Regions from separate parts of the Chryseobacterium arthrosphaerae genome, predicted to be linked through region 4. Evidence: riboswitches for the same ligand, from Rfam matches in the RefSeq annotation. Region 4 holds a riboswitch; each other region holds the start of a gene.
The links. Region 4 has a riboswitch for S-adenosylmethionine ahead of BBI00_RS18895 (alpha/beta fold hydrolase). Riboswitches for the same ligand answer to the same signal wherever they lie in the genome.
Positions count from the first base shown of each region.

Region 1: linked by a shared signal. The riboswitch ahead of BBI00_RS21355 (TonB-dependent receptor plug domain-containing protein) and the one ahead of BBI00_RS18895 (alpha/beta fold hydrolase) in region 4 are both predicted to bind S-adenosylmethionine.
Region 2: linked by a shared signal. The riboswitch ahead of BBI00_RS21700 (TonB-dependent receptor plug domain-containing protein) and the one ahead of BBI00_RS18895 (alpha/beta fold hydrolase) in region 4 are both predicted to bind S-adenosylmethionine.
Region 3: linked by a shared signal. The riboswitch ahead of BBI00_RS18075 (SusC/RagA family TonB-linked outer membrane protein) and the one ahead of BBI00_RS18895 (alpha/beta fold hydrolase) in region 4 are both predicted to bind S-adenosylmethionine.

Region 1 is NZ_MAYG01000031.1:76,049-81,640, forward strand. It holds gene BBI00_RS21350 (alpha-amylase family glycosyl hydrolase) at 1-2,082, shown strand, start outside; SAM riboswitch class I at 2,180-2,285, shown strand; gene BBI00_RS21355 (TonB-dependent receptor plug domain-containing protein) at 2,379-4,832, shown strand; gene BBI00_RS21360 (APC family permease) at 4,840-5,592, shown strand, end outside.
Region 2 is NZ_MAYG01000031.1:154,719-160,310, reverse strand. It holds gene BBI00_RS21700 (TonB-dependent receptor plug domain-containing protein) at 1-2,473, opposite strand, end outside; SAM-I-IV-variant riboswitch at 2,762-2,859, opposite strand; gene BBI00_RS21695 (TonB-dependent receptor domain-containing protein) at 2,979-5,207, shown strand; gene BBI00_RS21690 (HesA/MoeB/ThiF family protein) at 5,410-5,592, opposite strand, start outside.
Region 3 is NZ_MAYG01000012.1:596,024-601,615, reverse strand. It holds gene BBI00_RS18075 (SusC/RagA family TonB-linked outer membrane protein) at 1-1,963, opposite strand, end outside; SAM riboswitch class I at 2,047-2,143, opposite strand; gene BBI00_RS18070 (type II 3-dehydroquinate dehydratase) at 2,390-2,797, shown strand; gene BBI00_RS18065 (hypothetical protein) at 2,802-3,239, shown strand; gene pckA (phosphoenolpyruvate carboxykinase (ATP)) at 3,294-4,910, opposite strand; gene BBI00_RS18055 (GYDIA family GHMP kinase) at 5,038-5,592, opposite strand, start outside.
Region 4 is NZ_MAYG01000012.1:761,055-766,646, reverse strand. It holds gene BBI00_RS18895 (alpha/beta fold hydrolase) at 1-742, opposite strand, end outside; SAM riboswitch class I at 802-909, opposite strand; gene BBI00_RS18890 (MGH1-like glycoside hydrolase domain-containing protein) at 1,098-3,716, shown strand; gene BBI00_RS18885 (OsmC family protein) at 3,801-4,220, opposite strand; gene BBI00_RS18880 (DUF58 domain-containing protein) at 4,315-5,592, opposite strand, start outside.

The sequences.
Region 1 (5,592 bases), on a different contig from region 4:
GCTTTGTATGCTCCCGGGAAAAATTTTGTACATGTGATCGGAAGTTTCAATAGCTGGGCGGTAAACGATACGTATTTAATGAAAAGAGATACCGCAAATCCTGATCTCTACTGGATTGAGCTTAACGGTCTGACCCCGAAGCAGTTATATACCTTCCAATACAGAACAAACGATCTGAAAAAAGTGGCGGATCCTTATTCTCCACAAATCCTATCTTCCTATGATGATCAGTGGATCTCATCTTCTACTTATCCGAATTTACCTGCATTTCCGGCCGGACAGGGCTTTGAAGTTTCGACTTTTAAAACAGGGCAGACTCCTTACAACTGGCAGGTAACCAATTTCCAGAGACCGGCCAAGGAAGATCTTATTGTTTATGAATTACTATTAAGAGACTTTACCCAGGAAAAAAACTGGCAATCACTGATCAACAAAATTTCTTACCTGAAGAATTTAAAAATCAATGCTATAGAACTGCTTCCTGTCATGGAATTTGATGGCAACCTTTCATGGGGATACAATACCTCTTTCCATTATGCGCTGGATAAAGCGTACGGAACTCCTGAAAAATTTAAAGAATTTGTAGACCTGTGCCATCAGAACGGAATTGCGGTCATTCTCGATGTTGCATTTAACCACGCAACAGGCCGTTCACCTTTGGTAAGGCTCTGGAATATTGATCCTGATGGAGACGGCTACGGTGATGTTGCTTCAGACAACCCTTACTTCAACCAGGTTCCGAAACATTCCTACAATGTGTTTAATGACTTTAACCATACCAGTCCTTCAACGCAATATTACGTTGAAAGATGCCTTCAGCAGTGGCTCACCGAATATCGTATCGACGGTTTCCGTTGGGATCTTACCAAAGGATTTACCCAAAGCTGTTCTGAAAATGATGAAGCCTGTACCAATGCTTATCAGCAGGACAGAGTGGATATCATGAAACACTATGCCGACAGACAGTGGGCTATAGACCCGAATTCATATATGATCTTTGAACATCTGGGAACAGACGCCGAAGAGCAGCAGTGGGCCAATTACAGAGCTGCGGAAGGAAAAGGAGTAATGCTTTGGAATAAACAGACAGACCCTTACAACCAAAATACGATGGGCTATAAAGAAAACAGCAATTATGACCGGATGAATCACAGTCTTCACGGTTTTAATGAAATGCGTGCTGTAGGCTATGGCGAAAGCCATGATGAAGAAAGGCTGATGTTTAAAAATCTTGCCTATGGAGCTGTAAACGGAAGTTATTCTGTGAAAAATCTTAATACCGCTCTGGAAAGAATGAAAGCATTCGGAGCCACATTCTTTACCATTCCCGGTCCGAAAATGATCTGGCAGTTTGGGGAATTAGGGTATGAATTCAGTATCAACAGATGTACGAACGGTACAATCGACAGCGGATGCAGGACAGATGAAAAACCTGTTGCATTCACATTAGGCTATGATACGGATGCGGCCAGAAAATCAGTATATGATACCTGGGCGAAGATTATCAATATCAGGAACAGCCACCAGGTTTTTAAATCCAAAACCTATACTATAGAATCTAATAACCTCGCCAATGATCCGGATGGGCTTATTACTAGAATTTATGTGTATGATAATACGATCAGTGGAATGAAGAATGTAGTAGTACTGGCAAATTACAGTACTTCCGTGCAAAATGTAATTCCTTATTTACCTTACACAGGACAATGGCAGAATCTGATGGATGATACCGTCCTGAATATGACATCTACAACAGCTCCGGTTACATTACAGCCCGGAGAATTCAGGATCTTTGGAAACTACACCGGATCGTTATCAGCTGCAGATGTGAACGCAGAACATAAACTATCTCTTCAGATCGCTGATAATCCGGTAAAAAATGGTCATGTCAAATTGATTTATAATAAAGCTAAAAACGGCGAAATTATCATTTCAGAAATGAGTGGTAAAAAACTGGATACCTTCAAACTGAATAATGAAAGCGGAAGCTACGAGCTGAAAGTAAATTATCCGGCAGGAACTTACCTGGTACAGCTGAAATCAGAAACCGGAATGGCTATTCAAAAAATGATCATAAAGTAATACAAAGGCAAATTGGCGAAACAGCTGATTTGCCTTTTTTCTTTCTCGGAATGAGTCTGTTTTTGCATATTTGAAAAATTAGTCTACCTTTGCACTAGAGTTATCAAGAAAGGTGGAGGGATTTGGCCCAATGAAACCTTAGCAACCAACACAATTCCAGAAGTGTAAAGGTGCTAATTCCAACCCAATGGGGGAGATAAGTGAAGTCAATATTCTTATATGAATTCCATTTCTTGAAGTCTTGTGTATCTGCAGATTGATCTGCAGAAGAATATTATTTAATGGCAAGAACAAAGATGAAAAAATTAAGTACAGTTGTTGTATTACTGGGGACAGTTTTAGTGGCTGCCCAGGAGCAGGAGGAAAAAGGAAAACAAATCGAAGATATTATCATTGTTGGAAACCGCAGCGTTAAAAGAACAAAGCTGGAGACGCCGGTTCCTGTAGACGTTATCAATATCAGCAAAGTGCAAAGGTCGTCTCCGCAAATGACGGCTCAGGATCTTTTAAACTATGTTATCCCCTCATTTAATTCCGTTAGACAGTCTGCTTCTGACGGAACAGAGCATATTGATCCCGTAACTTTAAGGGGAATGGGGCCGGATCAGGTTTTGGTATTGCTGAATGGAAAAAGAAGACATACAACATCTTTGGTAAACTATCAGAATACAGTAGGGAACGGATCTGTAGGAACAGATTTAAGTACCATCCCTGTCATCGCTATAGAAAAAATTGAAGTGCTAAGAGACGGTGCTGCCGCACAGTATGGTTCTGATGCTATTGCTGGGGTTATCAATATTATCCTGAAAAAGAATGCAGGGGCTTCCGCAAGCTTAACCTACGGATTAAGTGGAAGAAATGATGGTGATACTTACCAGGCAGGCGTGAACTATGGAACTTCTCTGGGAAAAAATGACGGTTTTATCAACCTTTCATTGCAATTAAGTCATAGAGGAAAAACAACAAGAACCCAGAATCATGATCTTGATATTTTCGGAAATAATTTCGCGTATGAATTTGCAGGTGATGCTGAGGCTGTAAAAGCTGCCAGAGCTGCAGATGATGCAAAAATTAAAGAAAGGGGACTCACGAGAGACGACTTTAATTTCCAGATCGGAGACGCCCAGATCAGACAGGGGCAGTTGTTTTTCAATTCAGAATATCCTTTAAACGATCATTTTAAATTCTATTCCTTTGGAGGATTCAGTATTAAAGAAGGAAAAGGATATGGCTTCAGAAGACTTCCGAGTGAAGGCTTTAATATTGTAAAAGAAATCTATCCCAATGGTTTCCAGGCAGTCTTAAATTCCCAGATCTATGATATCTCCTATGCTGCAGGCGCAAAATATAATGTAAATGATTGGCAGATTGACCTGAGCAATACTTTTGGCAGTAACACCTTCAATTATAACGTAAACAATACCAATAATGCATCCTTAGGTATCAAATCACCAACCCGTTTTTATGCAGGAGCCCACAGTTTTCTGCAAAATACTGTTAACCTTGATGTTTCAAAAAAGATAAAAAACGTCAATATCGCATTCGGTGGAGAATTCAGGTTTGAGCAATACCAGATTAAAGCAGGAGATGAAGCTTCCTATACCCAATATGATGAAAATGGAAATATTGCAACAAAAGATTCTAAAGTAATCGGAGCAGGAGGTTCACAGTCTTTTATAGGCTTCTCACCGGACAATGCTTTGAAAAAAGACAGACACTCAACAGCAGTATACGCAGAGGTTTCCTATGATCTGTATAAAAAACTGAATATTGATGCAGCGGCCAGATTTGAAAACTATTCAGATTTTGGGAATACTTTAAACGGAAAGCTGGCAGTAAGATACGAGTTTATAAAAAATTATGCAGTAAGGGCAGCGGTAGGAACAGGATTCAGGGCACCATCACTTCAGCAGCAGTATTTCAATAATTCATATGCTGATATTTCTACTTCCGGTTCCGGGATTGTGAGGAAAGGAATTTTTAATAATGACAGCCAGGCAGCACAGGTTCTGGGATTTGATAAATTAAAGCAGGAAACATCCATTAATGGCAGTGCCGGGTTTACCCTGCAACCGGCTAAAGGCCTGTTTATTACGGTAGACGGCTATATCATTAAAGTGAAAGACAGGATTGTAATTACCAGCAATATCACAGACTCAAGGCTGGCTGATCCTCAGGTGGTAGGAGAAGGAAATTCAGTGAAAAGCGGAAGATTCTTTGCCAATGCAATTGATACCGAAACCAAAGGAGTGGATATAGTGGTTTCCTATGACTGGAAGCTGGCCGGTGGCAGTTTAAATATTAATCTTGCAGGAAATTACACCGAAACCAAAATTACAGATTTCCATTTTCCTGAAAACCTGGGAACTCCCCAAAATGAATTCTTTGGCCCGGATCAGATCAATATTATTGAAACCCTGTCCCCAAAAACAAAAGCATCTTTGGGCCTTACGTACGGAATAGGGAAATTCAGTTTTCTCGTGAGAAATACCTATTTTGGTAAAGTAATTAGAGACGGCTTTCCTTTCGGAGAAGTTCAGGAGTTTTCTCCAAAAGTGGTTACCGATATCAGTGTAGGGTATGATATTACAAAGAATATCAATTTTACGGTAGGAGCGAACAATGTATTTGATGTTTTTCCGGATCTTCAGATCTATAAAAATTCGTATTATGGAGTGTTCAAATATGCGCCTGTTCAGATGGGTACATTGGGAAACTATTTCTTCGGAAGGCTTAATTTTAATTTTTAAAGAGTAAATGAGTACTTCTTCACATCAGATCGGCTGGAAAACAGCTGCAGCCATTGTAGTTTCCAATATGATAGGAACGGGGATTTTTACAACCCTGGGATTTCAGTTATCAGATATTACCAATACATACAGTATTTTTCTGTTATGGGCAATCGGAGGAATCCTGGCACTGTTCGGAGCATTCTGTTATGCTGAATTAGGGTCCCACTTTAAAGGAAACGGTGGTGATTTTATCTATCTTAAAGAAACTTATCATCCCCTGTTCGGGTACCTGATCAGCTGGATCTCTTTAATTATCGGATTTTCATCACCTGTTGCACTGGCAGCGCTGGCCATGTCAAAATATCTTTCAGTATTTGATTATACCTTTGGTAATGGTTTTGCCATTGCTGCCATTTTTCTGATTGCATTCATGCTGTCTTTCAGTTTAAAGGCTTCCGGCAGGTTCCACAATTTTTTTACCTTTATCAAAGTAGCATTTATTATTGTCCTCATTGTGCTGGGAGTTGGGCTTTCGGGATCTTCTCATACAGGGAACAGCCTTAATTTTGGTGACGGCTGGCAACATGAGATAATGCTTCCTGCTTTTGCTACCTCTCTCGTATTTGTCACTTATTCTTATACCGGTTGGAATTCTGCCTCCTATATTGCCGGAGAAATAAAAGATGTACAGAAAAATCTCCCCAAATCTCTGATTATAGGGACTGTTTTTGTCACGGTAAGCTATGTTCTGGTCAATTATATAATGCTGAAGCATGCT
Region 2 (5,592 bases), on a different contig from region 4:
CTGCATCAGTCACTTTACCAAAAAATGAATTGCGCAGTACGAAAGTAAAGCCGGAAGCCCTTACCGTGTTGGCTAATGTAGCTTTTACATGGGGTACAGCTTCTTCAAAATAAATTCTGTTAGGTTCTGAGAAATAATTATTGATCTGGCTTACCAATTTCGGTGATGCATGGATGTCTCCGATTCTTTTCGTCTGATTAAAGTTGATTCCCAGATTATTCTCCAAAGAAACCCCTGATGAGATTTTTGAATTCTGCGAAATAGTAATATCCAGCCCTTTTGTCTGAGAATCTACTGCATTGGCAAAAAAGTTGGCAGCGCTTGCTCTTGCGAGATCAAAAGCATTCTGTAGAACGGCCTGGTCTGAACCAGGAGTAAAACTTCCATCAGGACGGTAGAAAAGATCAGTTAAAACTACTCTGTCCTTAATCTTTATTAAATAAGCATCTGCCGTGAAAGTCAGGCTTAATGCCGGAATCTTCCATGTAATTCCTGTGCTGTAGGACTGTGAAGTCTCCTGTTTCAATTTTGGGATCCCCAATGCCTGTGCAGCTTCAGAATTATTCCTGAAAGTACCTACCTGTGTTGTTACCCCCTGCTGGATCAAAGTAGAAGTGGAACTGTAATAGATCTGGGCCAATGAAGGCGCTCTGAACCCCGTGGAAACAGCACCTCTCCAGTTCAGGTTGGGAGCCACCTTTACATTGGTTGCCACCTTATAATTGAATGTAGACCCGAAGTCTGAATAATTCTCGTATCGTAAAGCTCCTTCCAACAGCCAGCCATCAGTAACTTCCAACTCGGCATCAGCATAAGCTGCAATACTGTTTCTGTTTCCTGACACTGCATTTTCCGGGCTGAACCCTGGGAAAACCTGGGCTCCGGCCGGTCTTATATTCTTAAAAAAGTCAGTTACTTTTTCATTTTCAGGCGTTTGAGCGGTTACCACACGGCCAAAAATATCGTATGAGGCATAAGAATTTTCTTTTCCGGCATTTACTTTATAATTTTCATGCCTGTACTCGCCCCCAAATGCAATGTTCAACCCCTTCAGTACATCATATTTTTTGGAGAAATCAAGATTGACGGTATTTTGTGAAAATTCAGATCCTCCTGCATCAAAAGTTCTTGGAGAATTATCTGTAAGCGATGCATTAAAAGTATTTACGACCCCGAAACCGAAGGTATTTTTTCCAAATGTATTGCTGAAATCTACATTCCAGCCGTTCCATTTTCCTTTGATTCCGGCAGCAAGAGAATAGTCATTTACTGTTGCTTCAATTTGAGGAAGATATCCGTTGGGCGTAATTGAATTTATATTTCTCTCATTGTTCGGAAGCCTGTAAAATCCTCCGGCATTTCCAAGACGGTAGCTGTAGCCTCCAAATGAGTAGACTTTCCATTCATCACTAAGAGGAATTTCAGAATTAAAAAAGAGCTGCCCGGACTGTAATTTAGACTGGCCTGCCCTCAAGCTGAAATCTTTCCTTTCCAATCCTCTGTAATTAAGTTCCTGAGAGGTAAAATCCCTGTCCAATATTTTTTGAAGATCAGCAATACTATTTGCCCCTGAGATTTGAGACTGAAAATCATTCCCAAAATAATCTACCTTCACTGCATATTGCTTGATTGTGTTGATAATTTGCTGGGAATTGGGAGTATTGGTAATATTTTTATACAACCCGTCAATATTAATTCCATCCTGTAAAGCCCTGTAATGAATGGCATTATAAGCATTGAAAATATCTCCGTTTCTTACTCCGGCCCTCGAATAAGGATCCCGGTATTGGGCAGAACCAGTAACGTTAAAGAATCCTGTTTTTCCTATTCTGGCTCCATAATTAAGATCTACAGAAATGGTCTGTCCATCTATTCCACCAGAGAAATTATTGGTAACAGGAGAAGCATACCCTCCTAAAAATACCTGTCCGGAAAGTCCCAATCTTTTTTTCAATCCCAGGTTTACCACTCCGGCAATGGCATCGGACCCATATTGGGCAGAAGCACCGTCCCTTAAAACTTCAATTTTTTCTAAAGCAAAGGCAGGAATAGCATTAAGGTCGGTTCCCACAGAACCTCTTCCCGGAGTAAGGGTAACATTAATAAGCGAAGACTGATATCTTCTTTTTCCGTTTACCAGCACCAGAACCTGATCCGGGCCTAATCCCCTCAGGAGCGCAGGATCTACAAAATCAGTTCCATCATTAACGGTATGTGAAGTTGATGAAAATGAAGGTACAATGTAATTTAAAGCCTGGCTGATATTATTGGCCGGACTTTGTTTTAAGATTTTTGAAATATTAATGATATCTACCGGAACCGGGGTATCTGTTAATGATCTTCCTGAACCTCTTGATCCAAGAATCACCACATCTTCTATTTTCTTAGATTGTAAAGTATCCTTCTGTGCGTAATAAAATGTAGAGATAAGCGTAATGGAAGGAATAAAAATTTTTTTTCTGAAATTATGCATGTTGTTATTTTTTTATTGTCAGGTTTTTTCAGGCAATGCAATTCCTGTAACCTTAAAGTTGTAAGGTTACCAGAGCATTCGAAATGTTTGTATTATTTTTTAGAAATAGAACGGCTAGAAACAACAGCACATGCGCATGTAGAAATGGCATGAGAACATATCAGAGTAATGAAGATTCCCTTCATGATCCGAAGAATAAAAAAGTACTGATGAAATGTGATTTCCCTTCTTTTTAAACATTTGATTTTAGCTTTAAAACAAAAAATTCAAGATGGGAGTAATGATAGAATGATAAACATTTTTTCCGGAAGATCCGGCTTATCGCTTGCAGCACCTTGCTTGTTTTTGCAGGTTGCTATCCCATCTAGAGATTCTTGATAATTACCCGGCAAAGATATAATTATTTCGGAAATAAAAAAATATTCACCCTAAATTTTCGATTTTCAACATTTTACCGTAACAAATGATCTTTTTCTGCGTCTAACCGGATATTAGTAAAAACATTATGAAAAAAACTATATTCGCTTTGTCACTCCTGGGATCTGTGTTTGTCTTTTCTCAGGAAAAAGAGAATGCTGCTTCTAAAGAGAAACAAATTGAAGGGGTGGTGATCACCAAAACTAAAAAAGCCGTTGAACAAAAGGCAGACCGTACTATTTTTGATTTTTCTGAACAACCTCAACTGAATAACGGAAACGTGCTGGAAGGAATCAAAAAGCTTCCGGGACTTGTTGCAACGGATATTGCAGGAATGATGTACCAGGGAAAAATGCTGGATGTTTACCTCAACGGAAGACCTTTGAATATTACTTCCAACGAATTGAATTCTTTCCTCGAAGGAATGCCCGCCAATTCTGTAGAAAGAATCGAAGTAATTACCCAGCCCGGAGCCGAATTCCCGGCAACTTCAGGAGGGGCCATCATGAATATTATTACGAATAAAAATGCCAATAAATATTTAACAGCAACGTATTCCGGAAATTATTCATTTTCGAATTATGATAAATACAGAAGCAGAACAACCAATTCCCTTAATCTGAACGCAAGAAATAAATATTTCGGCTGGCAGCTGAATGTAGGGCAAAACTATCGTGAAAGTATGCTTAACGGAAAACAGGATGAGCTTCTGGACAGCAATACGGACCGACTGGGAAGAGGTTACTTTGCAAAATCAGGAATAACATTCGATTTAGGGCAAGACCGTCTATTATTAAATTACGATATCTATCACAATAATAATGACAATTACACCCTGAGTAAGGGTCATGGAGATTTACCTTTTGATAATAATAAAAATGATCTGAGAGAGGCTTTTTATACTTCTTCAGATGTTGCCCATACGAATAGTTTGAGACAGGAAGCTGTTGTAACCTACCAGAAACGTTTTGCAGATAAATCTCAAAAACTGGATTTTCAGTTTGGTTATACAAGATCAGACAGTAAATTTTCTCAGGACAACTTCTTTCAGGATGGAAATTTTGCTGCGGATCCCCAACCTCCGATCAACAGTGCTATGAGTGGCGTAAAAGATCTTCTGAACAATAAATCCGTGATGAATATTGCCAATTTCAAAGTAGATTACGCTCAGCCTATCAAGCTTCTTGATGGTGGAAAAGTAAGCTTTGGAGGATTGTATGAAAGACAGGATTACGATACTGAAAGTTTTGGCTTAACCAATCTTGAATATCAGAGACAGACCGCCTCTATGTATTTGGAATTTCAGGCTAAACTGAAAAAGTTTGATTTCACCTTGGGTTCAAGGGCTGAAAATTATGATATTTCAGGGATAACAAGGTTTTTCAATAAAGAAGAAAAGCTGACAGAAGCCAGTCTGACTCCTTTCAATAAATTCAAGTTTTTCCCCAATGCAAGTGTGCAGTATAATATGATGAATCAGGTTTCTATTGCTGCCAATTACAACAGAAAAATAAGCCTCCCAAGTATTTCTGCCTTAAACCCGAATAACGTAACTTTCTATGGCCCCAATACGGAAGTAAGCGGTAACCCAAATCTGCAGCCTACTATTTTTGATAATTATGAAATAAAAATCTCAGCTTTCGATTATGCTTTCATCGGGTACAGCGTAAGTTCAGCAAACAACCAGGTAGCACAGATTATCAGAAAGGACGGCAGAAAACTATTCAACCAGCAGATGAATATTTCAAATATGAAAATTCACAATTTCAATGTAGGTCTTCCGGTTCCGTTTCAGATTTTCACCAAATCGATCGGTGAAATTATGAAATCCAACTTCAATCCTGACAAGATGAATTTCATGTACATCTATGCAGGATATCAGAAGCATGAAATTGATAACCTTAACAATAAAGGGTTCTGGATTTTCAATGTGATGACTCAGTTACTTCTTCCAAAAGATATTAAACTGACAGCCAATTACAGCTATCTGACGCCTAAAGCAGGATATTTCTACTTTACAGCAGAGAAGCCGTTCAACAATAATTTAGATATTACATTAACAAAGAAGTTTATGAACAACCGTCTTACTGTATCTGTTTTTGCCAATGATATTTTCAACGGACAGGTTATGCAGGTACGTTCTAATCCTCCATTGGGAGAGAGCGCGATGCTGAGATCCAAGTATGACTCAAGAAACTTCGGAATTTCCATCAATTACAAGATTCCGACAAAGAATAAACTGGCAAAAGAAGATCCTAATATCCTTAATAGCACCAAGAAAGAAGATAATGGTGGTGTTATGCAGCAAGGACAGTAATTTTTCATCGAATAATGATACAGAAGGAGGCAGTACAATTTACTGCCTCTTTTATTTTTATGGATTATAACAAATCCTTCAGAAATCAAAAGCGTAAGTTTTGGCTAAAGCCGATGGAATTTTGTTATAAAATAAACGGGCTAAAGCCCGTTTCTATTGAATAGTTATAGAATGGAGAAATATTTTTAATCTTTTTAAGCTGTTAAAAATCAATCGTCTGAAATCTCCAATTCAGTGTATCTACCCATGTCATCTGATTTAAAATCACAGGAAGATCAGCTATGATTTTTAAGGTCTGAAGTGCCATCATACTTCCTATGATTCCCGGCAAAGCTCCCAGAACGCCTAAACTGTCACAGTCCGGCATATCTCCGTCAGACGGAGG
Region 3 (5,592 bases), 170 kb from region 4:
TAAGGTTTTTGGTTGCTGCTTTTTCCAGGGTTGTCCCCGCTTCCCCGCCAAGGGTCAGTATTCTGTACAGCTCCTGATATCCATAATACAGAGACTGCCCGTTTGGACGCAGCAATTTATCATTCCCCTGGCCTCCGTAGCTTGCACGCAGTGTCAACTGGTTGAAGACATTCAGGTTCTTAATAAATTCTTCATTGGAGATCTTCCATGATCCTCCTACAGACCAGAACCTTCCCCATCTGTTGTCTGAGGCAAATCTTGAGGATCCGTCTGCCCTTCCTGAAGCGGAAAGGAAATAGGTATTATTATAATCATACTCTACTTTTCCAAGGTAACTCAGCAAACTCAGCTTATTGCTGTACCCGCCGAAGTTGACCAATAATGAAGCTGCATCAGGCTCATAATAGTAAGGCAGGGAGAAACCGCTCCTTGATCCGGAGATGGTCTGATAGTCGTATTTATAAAATTCCTGTCCGGCTAAAACATTAATATGGTGTTTTCCAAACTTCCTGTCATAGGTCAGGATATTACTCGTTGTATAAGAAAGCGTTCTGGTATTGGATTTGGTCACAGATCCACCAATTTCCGTACCTTGTCCCAAAAGTGGATTAGAATAAAAATGGCCGTTATAATTAACAAGATCAACGGAAAAACTCGTTTTGAATTTTAACTCCGGTAAGAAAGTAAACTCCATGAATCCTTTTCCTGAAAAGTTATCTTCTTTGTTTTCATTTTTATCCAGCGGTAAAGATGCAGCCAGGTTTTGATTCTGAAGTGCACTGCTGGGTCTGTATTTTCCGAAATCATAAATCTTGTTTCCGGCAGCGTCCAGTACAAAAGATCCGTCCGGATTTCTTTCATAGTAAGGATAAAATGAAGGAACAACTCTCGCAGCCTGGATCACATTGCTGGCCTTGGAATCTGATGAGGTAGGTGCCTGCTGAACACTGTTGGTATAGTTCAGGTTTATCCCAACGTTTAACCATTTTTTTACTTCTGAATTGATCTTTAGCCTTGTATTGTATCTTTTAAATCCTGATTCAATAGCCATTCCCTTATCATCAAGGTATCCCAGGGAAAAGAAATAGTTGCTTTTCTCACTTCCGCCGCTGATATCAAGGTCTACCTGGTTCCTTGAAGCCGTTCTCTGTAAAACATCTCTCCAGTCATCATTCCATAGCGGAGTTGCTCCCGGCAATAATTTTCCATCCGTTCCTACCGGTTTTGAATAACCAGGACCATAAGGGTTTATTCCAAGCATTGAAACAAGGTTATCTGTAGCCATTTGTGAAGCCTGCTGGGAAGATATTTTATCAGATTTATATCCGTTTCTCAGCGCTTCCCAATACAATTGAAAATACTGATCCGTGCTTACCTGCTCATAATCCTTTACTGCTCTTCCGGAGAATCCCTGGCTGATATTAAGGTTTACTTTTGCTTCCCCTTTTTTCCCGGATTTTGTTGTAATGATAATAATTCCGTTCGCTCCTCTTGAACCATATAAAGCACTTGCTGTAGCATCTTTTAAAACACTTATGGATTCAATATCACTTGGGCTTATAGCATTCAGATTTCCGTCATAAGGAATTCCATCCACCACATATAAAGGATCGCTGGAAGCACTTACCGAGCCAATACCCCTGATTCTGATCGTAGCAATAGCACCCGGCTGCCCAGAAGAACTTGTAGTCTGAATTCCCGGCACCTGCCCTTCCAGAGCTTTGGTAATATTGGTTACAGGTCTGTTGTTAATTTTATCACTGGAAATCGTTGCTACCGAACCGGTATAGCTGTTTCTCTTGGCTTTTCCGTAAGCTACGACAACCACTTCATCAATCTCTTTTTCACGGAGTGTATCTTTTTTCGGTTTAGAAACCTGTCCGTTTACGCTGGCAACACCTAAGAAAAATGCAGCAACAGGCGGAATCCAAATTTTAGAATTAAATAGATTTTTATTAATCATAATCAATTTTGTTTATCAAATATTAAAATTTTGCCCTTTGCAGAAAAGTCAGCAAAGGGCATCGATAAATACGATAAACCAAATGCTTATTTTTCCTTTTACAGGCTGAATGTAACACCTTACCGTAGCAGGTTGTTAAGATTTCGCAGGGTCAGTTCCCTCCATCTTTCTTTATAAGCCGATCGAAATTATGGTTGCAAAGCTATACATATTTAGTCTACAAAACAAGTAGACTTATTAATTTTTTAATAGAAATTTTACAAAAATTAACATAAGATTTTATTAAAACCCATTAAAACCAAGCGTTTAAAGATTTAACACTTCCATAAATATGATAAATATCATTAAAAATAATTCAACAGCAGAAAATAAAAACCTGACTGATTTTTTTGACTCCTTATTAAAAAAACTTTTTAATTTTATAGAATGAAAGTTTTGATTATAAACGGACCTAATCTGAATCTTTTAGGTACCCGGGAACCGGAGATCTATGGAACTGTTTCCATGGAAAATTACTTGGAAACACTGAAGTCTGAGTTTCACACTCATGAGCTCTCCTATTATCAGTCCAATATTGAAGGTGAGCTGATCAACAGGCTTCAGGAAGATGATTTTGATGCAGTGGTGATCAATCCGGGAGCTTTCACTCATTATTCTTACGCTATAGCCGATTGTCTGAAGAACATCAGAAAACCTAAGGTTGAAGTTCACATCAGCAATATTTACAAAAGAGAAGAATTCAGGCAGAAGTCTGTAACGGCAGCCTGTACAGATGCTGTCCTATCCGGATTTGGAATGGATGGGTACAGATTGGCAATACTGAGCTTACAATAATGTCATGGAAGCAGGAAGTAAAGTGTACTGTAAAAGCATTGGAGTTTACAGCAGTCAGCTGACAAAAAGGAAATCTTATATTATTGAGAAAATAAATACCGATAATGTAAGGATATGCAATGATCAGGGTAAACTAAAATGGTATTCAAAATTTTACTTCAGTCCGGAACAGGAACCCGAAATCACTTCAATTCATATTGATGGTGAGATAAAAAATCCGGCATCTTACGACATAGAAGTTACCATCATATTCTCGAATAGTGATCGATACTGGCTCACCTTTATCACTCCAAAATATTTGGAGGTATTTCTTGAAACAGCGCCCTATTTTTCATCCGGACATTTCATGATTGTCAAAAACCTTAGTGAAGAAGTTATTAAAGACACTATTCACAAACTGGATGACCAAAATGAACTGATCAGCAATTGCAAGAAATACTAAAATAAAAAGCCCCATCTTTTGATGAGGCTTTTTCTGTATCTGTAAAAAATCTTATTAGATTGTTTGTTCCTGTAGCTGGGGACCAGAAGCGATTAATCTCTTACCTTCTTCAGTATCACAATACTGCTCGAAGTTTTTGATATATCTTGATGCAAGGTCTTTTGCTTTTTCTTCCCATTCCGAAGCATCTGCATAAGTATCTCTAGGATCTAAAATACCTGTAGAAACATTCGGAAGTTCGGTAGGAATTTCAAGGTTCATAATCGGAACCTGGGTTTTAGGAGCATTGTCGATGGAACCGTCAATGATCGCATCGATGATGGCTCTGGTATCTTTCAGAGAGATTCTCTTACCTGTACCATTCCATCCTGTGTTTACCAGATAAGCTTTAGCGCCGTGCTCTTTCATTTTACCGATCAATGTTTTAGAGTACATTGTTGGGTGCAGAGTAAGGAACGCTTCACCGAATGCAGGTGAGAAAGAAGGCTGAGGTTCTGTAATTCCTCTTTCGGTACCGGCTAATTTAGAGGTATAACCGCAAAGGAAGTGGTACTGAGCCTGATCTTCATTCAGGATAGAAACCGGAGGAAGTACTCCGAATGCATCCGCAGAAAGGTAAACGATCTTTTTAGCATGCCCTGCTTTAGAAGGCAATACAATTTTGTTGATATGATAGATTGGATAAGAAACTCTTGTATTTTCTGTGATAGATCCGTCTGTGTAATCTGCTACTCCATTGTTTACAACAACGTTTTCAAGAAGAGCATCTCTCTTGATGGCTGCAAAGATATCCGGTTCTTTTTCTTCTGATAGGTCAATTACTTTTGCATAGCATCCACCTTCGTAGTTGAATACTCCGTTGTTATCCCAACCGTGCTCATCATCTCCGATAAGGTATCTTTTCGGATCTGCCGATAATGTAGTTTTACCTGTTCCTGAAAGACCGAAGAACAGAGCTACATCACCTTTTTCACCTACGTTGGCAGAACAGTGCATTGAAGCCATTCCTTTCAACGGAAGGTAATAGTTCATCATAGCAAACATCCCTTTCTTCATCTCACCTCCGTACCAGGTACCTCCGATGATCTGTAGCTTTTCAGTAAGGTTGAACATGATAAAGTTTTCAGAATTCAATCCTTGAGCTTCCCAGTTAGGATTAGTTGTTTTAGAACCGTTAATTACCGTGAAATCAGGCTCTCCAAAGTTTTCAAGCTCATAGTGAGAAGGACGGATAAACATATTCGTAACAAAATGCGCCTGCCATGCTACTTCAACGATAAATCTTACTTTAAGTCTTGTATCTGCATTGGTTCCGCAGAATGTATCTACTACATAAATTTTCTTAGATTCAGCAAGCTGGTTCAGCACTAGTTCTTTACAAGACCCGAAAATTTCCGCTGTTGTAGGTAAGTTTACTTTACCATCCCAGAAAATTGTATCTCTTGTAACATCATCCTGAACAATATATCTGTCTTTAGGTGAACGACCTGTGAAAATTCCTGTTTTTACTGATACCGCGCCCGATTCCGTAAGTTCCGCTTTCTCAAACCCCTGATTTTCAGGAGAAACTTCAGCCTGGTATAATTCTTCATACGAAGGATTATACACTACTTCATAGTTTCCTTTAATCCCTAATTTCTCTAAATCCTGGATGATTTTAGTGTTTTTCATTTTACTTATATTTTCTATTTCTTTATTGTCTTCAACAAAAATAATATTAATTATTTGTTAAAGGTGGTTTAAATATACTGATATAAGTCAGAATGACAAATAAAAAAACGGGATTGTAATTTACTGATTATAAATTAATTATATCTGACCATTCAAAAACGGTTGTAAAACCTTTCTCCCAAAAATAGTCTTTATAGCCCCCAAATTTGGCACTCATCACAAAATCTCCGCCCCATGCGCCCAAACTTTTGACAAATACAGGGCAGTCTGAGAATATTTTTTCTTTAACTGTAGGAATTTCAAGAAAATCAGCAATTTTCCGCTCATGAATCATCAGTAATTCGGAAAAATTTTCCAATTCACTGCATAATAAAATTTTCTTTGTGATATCTGAAAATTCGTTAACCAATTCCGGTGACTTCTTTTTCGACTTATAAAAACTGATTCCTTCCCGGCTATCCTGCTTTTGATTTAAATGAATAAAAATCAATTCATTTTTAAAAGGAGGATTAAAATCTACCTTTTCATATTGAATCTCAGGTTTGCTCTGAAAAAGGACTGCAGATTTTTCTTTGGCCACTGCAATGTCATATCCGCTGCCCCCAAGACTGATTGTATTTAAATGAAAAGGATCAATCTCCGCCCATTCAGCAAGGTTATTCATTAAGGTAGAACTGCTTCC
Region 4 (5,592 bases):
CCTCCAGAGATGATTCATCAGCGTTTATATTCATCAGCAGATGGTTCATCAGTTTGTAAGCTTTTAAACTAAACCTTTCGTTTAGAGCATTACCATGGTATACCAACCAGTCTTCTGATTCCAGGCGCTGTTTATCCTGATTATATGTATTTTGAAATCTGTCATTGAGCGATTGTGGAGTTCTGTAGCATAACATCGCATGAATTCTCGCTTTTTGTAAAGGTTCATCTTTATCATTCAATAAAAATTTCTGAACCAGACATTGTGCGTGAAGCCAATCATGGGTTCTGTAATCACAGGCTATAGGGATAAAGATTTCAGCAAGCTTTGACTGCTTTGCCAGCATTTCCCATGCGATTCCTCCCCCAAGAGAACCTCCGATAATGGCATATATATTTTTGATCTTTAAAGCTTCCAGCCCTTTCAGAAACAGATTGGCTATATCTGCAGGGGTGAAGTCTTCATAATCTTCAATTAAAAACTGATCGTAACCGTTTCCGGGAATATTGAAACACAGAACTGTATATTTATTGGTATCAACAATCTGATTTTCTCCTACCAATTGTTTCCACCATCCTTTTTCGCCGGATACTGTTGAATTTCCGGTGAGGGCATGATTGATCAAAATAATGGGAGCTGTAAAGAGTTCTTTCCCGAAAAGCTCATAGCTCAGCGGGATATGGTATTCCTTTTGGGAATTTGTCTGATACGAAAGATTAATATAGTTTAGTTCTGTTTTCAATTCTATTATTTTAATACAATTGAAAATGCCACAGGAAATGGCTGAAAAAGAACTTCAGTAAGTTATCTGTCCAAAATAATTTTGGTAGAACGTAGCACCTTCTTTGCTTGCACAAAGGGTTGCTAAGGTTTCATCGGGTCTAATCCCTCAACCTTTCTTGATAACATTTTCAATATTTGAATGAACGAATGGTGCAAAGGTAGTTCTTTTCTTTTAATTTCAAAAAAAAAATATTTTAATATTTTAAAAAGCCCTTAAATACAAGTATTTCAGAGGCATATTAAGAATTATTCAGATGGAAAAAATTGGAATTACTTTACAAAAAAACTAACTTCGTATTGAAAAATGACTACCTATGACTGCCGAAAAAGAAAGATTACAAGATACCAAATGGAAAAACTGGGGACCTTATGTAAGCAACCGGCAATGGGGCAATGTACGGGAAGATTACAGCCCGAACGGAAATGCATGGAACTTTACCAATCATCATAATGCCGAAAGCTATGCCTATCGCTGGGGCGAAGAAGGTATTGCAGGGATCTCTGATGTGAAACAGCTTTTCTGTTTTGCTTTTTCATTCTGGAATAAAAAAGATAAAATTGTAAAGGAGCGATTTTTTGGGTTGAGCAATCCGCAGGGAAATCATGGTGAAGATATCAAAGAAATTTTCTATTACCTGGATAACACACCTACCCATAGCTATATGAAGATGGTGTACAAATACCCTATCAATGAATTTCCTTATGACGAGTTGGTGCTTGAAAACGGAAGACGGAGCAAAAAAGATCCTGAATACGAAATTTTTGATACCGGAATTTTTGATAATGATGAGTATTTTGATATTTTCATTGAATACTGTAAAGCCGATCACAATGATATTCTGGCCAGAGTTACCATCTGTAACCGAAGCAGGAATGATGCCCCTATTGTCGTCATCCCTACTGCCTGGTTCAGAAACAACTGGAAATGGGGTTATAATACCTATAAGGGAGAATTAAGTGCTGCTTCTGAAGACGGAAGCATCAATATCGGGCACGACAGTATTTCCATCAAAAAGCTCTATTCGAGAAACGGAAATGCAAAAAGTGTATTTTGTGAGAATGAAACCAATACTCCGAAACTTTACGGTACTCCACTGATTGAAAACAGCTATTATAAAGACGGCATCAATGATTTTGTTATTCATAAAACTGATACCGTAAATCCTGAGCAAAAAGGGACTAAGGCTGCTTTTCTGATCGATGAGATCATTGGAGCCGGACAATCTAAGGTCTTTGAATTCAGATTATGTCCTGACGGAACAGAGGAACCTTTTGAAGGATTTGATGAAATCTTCAGTACCAGAAAGGCTGAAACAGAAGAATTTTACAATGAGGTTCAATACGATACGGTACATGAGGACGAAAGGAATGTTCAAAGGCAGGCATTTGCCGGACTTCTATGGAACAAACAGTTCTATCATTACAATATCGGAAAATGGCTGAAAGGGGATCCGAATTTTGAGGCTCCGAGAAATTTCAATGAATATGTAAGAAATACGGAATGGAATCATCTTCACAATAAAGATATTATTTCCATGCCTGATAAATGGGAATATCCGTGGTATGCCACCTGGGATCTGGCTTTTCACTGTGTTCCTTTTTCCATTATTGATGCTGAGTTTGCCAAGGGACAGCTTTTACTGCTGACTAAAGAATGGTATATGCATCCCAACGGACAGCTGCCTGCCTACGAGTGGAACATGAGTGATGTAAACCCGCCCGTACATGCATGGTCCTGCTTCCGTGTTTTCAAGATTGATGAAAAAAACAATGGAAAACCGGATCTTCTATTCCTTGAAAAAGTCTTCCAGAAGCTTCTCCTCAATTTCACCTGGTGGGTCAACCGTAAGGATAAGAACGGAAAAAATATTTTCGGAGGCGGTTTCCTGGGGCTTGATAACATCGGAGCTTTTGACCGGAATATGGTATTAAAAGACGGACAGCATCTTGAACAGGCTGACGGAACAAGCTGGATGGCCATGTACGCCCTGAATATGATGCGCATTGCGATGGAGCTTGCCCAATACTACCAGGTATATGAAGATATGGCCATCAAATTTTTTGAACATTATCTTTATATCGCGGAGGCCATGGAAAACCTGGGTGACGGAACAAAAGGTCTCTGGAATGAGGAAGACGGATTCTTCTATGATGTGCTTCAGCTCGGGAACGGAGAAAGTGTTTCTTTAAGACTGAGAAGTATTGTAGGATTAATCCCGATGTTTGCCGTTGAAATTGTAGATCACCGTCTATTGGAAAAGATGCCGAATTTCAGAAGCAGAATGGAATGGATCTTAAAAAACAAACCGGAGCTTACCAAACTGGTATCACACTGGGATGAGGAAGGCCACGGCAGAAAACACCTGATGAGCATTCTCCGTAAAAACAGACTCACAAAGGTTCTCACCAGAATGCTTGATGAGAAAGAGTTCTTAAGTTCTTATGGAATCCGGGCCATGTCTAAGGTATATGAAGAAAATCCTTTTGTATTCTCTGTACATGGAACAGAAAATATGGTCTACTACACGCCGGCAGAGAGCGACAGCCGTATGTTTGGGGGAAACAGCAACTGGCGCGGCCCGATATGGTTCCCTATCAACTTCCTGATTGTGGAAAGCCTGCAGCGTTTTCACTATTACTATGGAAACAGCCTGAAAGTGGAATTTCCAACCGGGAGCGGCGATAAGAGAAATCTTGATGAAGTGGCTCAGAATATAAGTAAGAGATTATGTTCAATATTTTTAAAGGATGAACATGGGCAGCGTGCCTTCAACGGAGGAAATCCGAAATTCAATTATGATGAGCATTTTAAAGATTATATCACCTTCTTTGAATATTTCCATGGGGATAACGGAAGAGGTGTAGGAGCTTCTCATCAGACCGGATGGACGGCCACTGTAGCGAAACTGATCAAGCCGAGACTCACTCTTTAATGAATGATGAGTAATAAATAATCAGTAATGAGTAATAAAAAAGCCGGATCAACATCCGGCTTTTTCTATTTTTTAAGTAAGAGATTAAATTTTCTCTCCGTTCACATAGACTTCGTAGCCGATTTCTACATTCGGTTCCAATGTTTTTGATACGGAACAGTATTTTTCAAAAGACAGCTCTGCAGCTTTCAATGCTTTTTTAGGATCAATTTCACCTTCTAAAAGGAATTTCACAGTGATTGATTTAAAAGGTTTCGCATCATCTACCTGCACTCTCTCTCCTTCTACTTCCGCCTGAAAGCTTCTGATCTCCTGACGCTGCTTCTTTAAAATAGAAACCACATCAATCCCGCTGCATCCTGCTACTGCCATCAGTACGCTTTCCATCGGAGAAACTCCTTTTGCTCCCGGCTGAGAAGTATTGTCCAAAAGGATAGAATTCCCCTGGGAGTTTGTGCATTCAAATAAAAAGTCGTCGTTTATTCTGTTAAGTGTTATTTTCATTATTGCTTATTGCTTATTGCTTATTGCTTATTGCTTATTGCTTATTGCTTATTGCTTATTGCTTATTGCTTATTGCTTATTGCTTATTGCAAAGTTATAAAATTCCTCTAGCTTTTATTTCCAAATATTTATTGATAACATCGATATTTAAATTTTCAGGAAGCGTATATACGGTATAAATTCCATATTTACGGAGTTCCTGAATGATCAGTTTTTTTTCGAATTCGAATTTTTCAGCAACAATCTCGTCATAGATTTCCTGCATATTTTCAGGATTTTTGTTGATCAGGGTCTGCAGTTCAGCGTTTTTGAAGAATACGACTACCAGTAAATGGTTTTTAGCAATTCCACGAAGGTATTTCAACTGGCGGTTAAGCCCATCCAGCGTTTCAAAATTGGTAAAAAGTAAGATAAGACTTCTTTGATTGACGGAATATTTTACATCCTGATACAAACGGTTGAAATCACTTTCAAAGAAATCGGTTTTAATATTATAAAGCGCTTCTGATATTTTTTTCAGCTGTCCCGATTTATTATCGGCTGCAATTTTATTCTCTGCTTTTTTGGAGAAGGTCATCATCCCTGCCCTGTCTCCCTTTCGAATAATAATATGTGACAATGCCATAGCAGCATTGATTGAATAATCCAGAAGGCTCAACCCGTTGAAAGGCATTTTCATTGTTCTGCCCTTGTCAATCAGCATAAAAATACGTTGTGATTTTTCATCCTGAAACTGGTTGACCATAAGACGATTGGCTTTAGAGGTCGCTTTCCAGTTGATGGTTCTGATATCATCACCAGGAACATAATCTTTGATCTGCTCAAATTCCATGGTATGCCCCAGTTTTCTGACTCTCTTGATCCCTCCCATCAGAAATTCGCTTTGCAAAGCCATCAGTTCATATTTTCTGAGATGGATAAATGAAGGATAAGCAGGCAATGCCGCATCTTTCTGAAAAGTATACCTTTTTGAAACGAATCCCAAAGGCGAGGAAGCATAGATATTCAAGCCTCCAAAATGGTATTCACCTCTTTCTTTGGGTACTAATGTATATTGAAAAAGGGTATTGGCCCCGGAATCTATCTTCTTCTCAATGGAGAAGTCCCTTTTCTGAAACTGGAACGGGATCTCGTCAATGATTCTTGTAGTAACTGTAAAACTGTAATTGTTTTTGATATCAATTTTCACAAAATTCTCGTCACCATTAGACAGTTTTTCCGGTAATATCCTCTGGGCCTGCAGGGCATTCTTCTGATTAAAAAGCAGCAGATAATCTACCATAGCCGCAAGGAAGCAGATCAACAGGACAATGTGGGCTCCCCACATCAGGACCGGAAAGAAAAATGCCAGAACATACAACACGCCCACTCC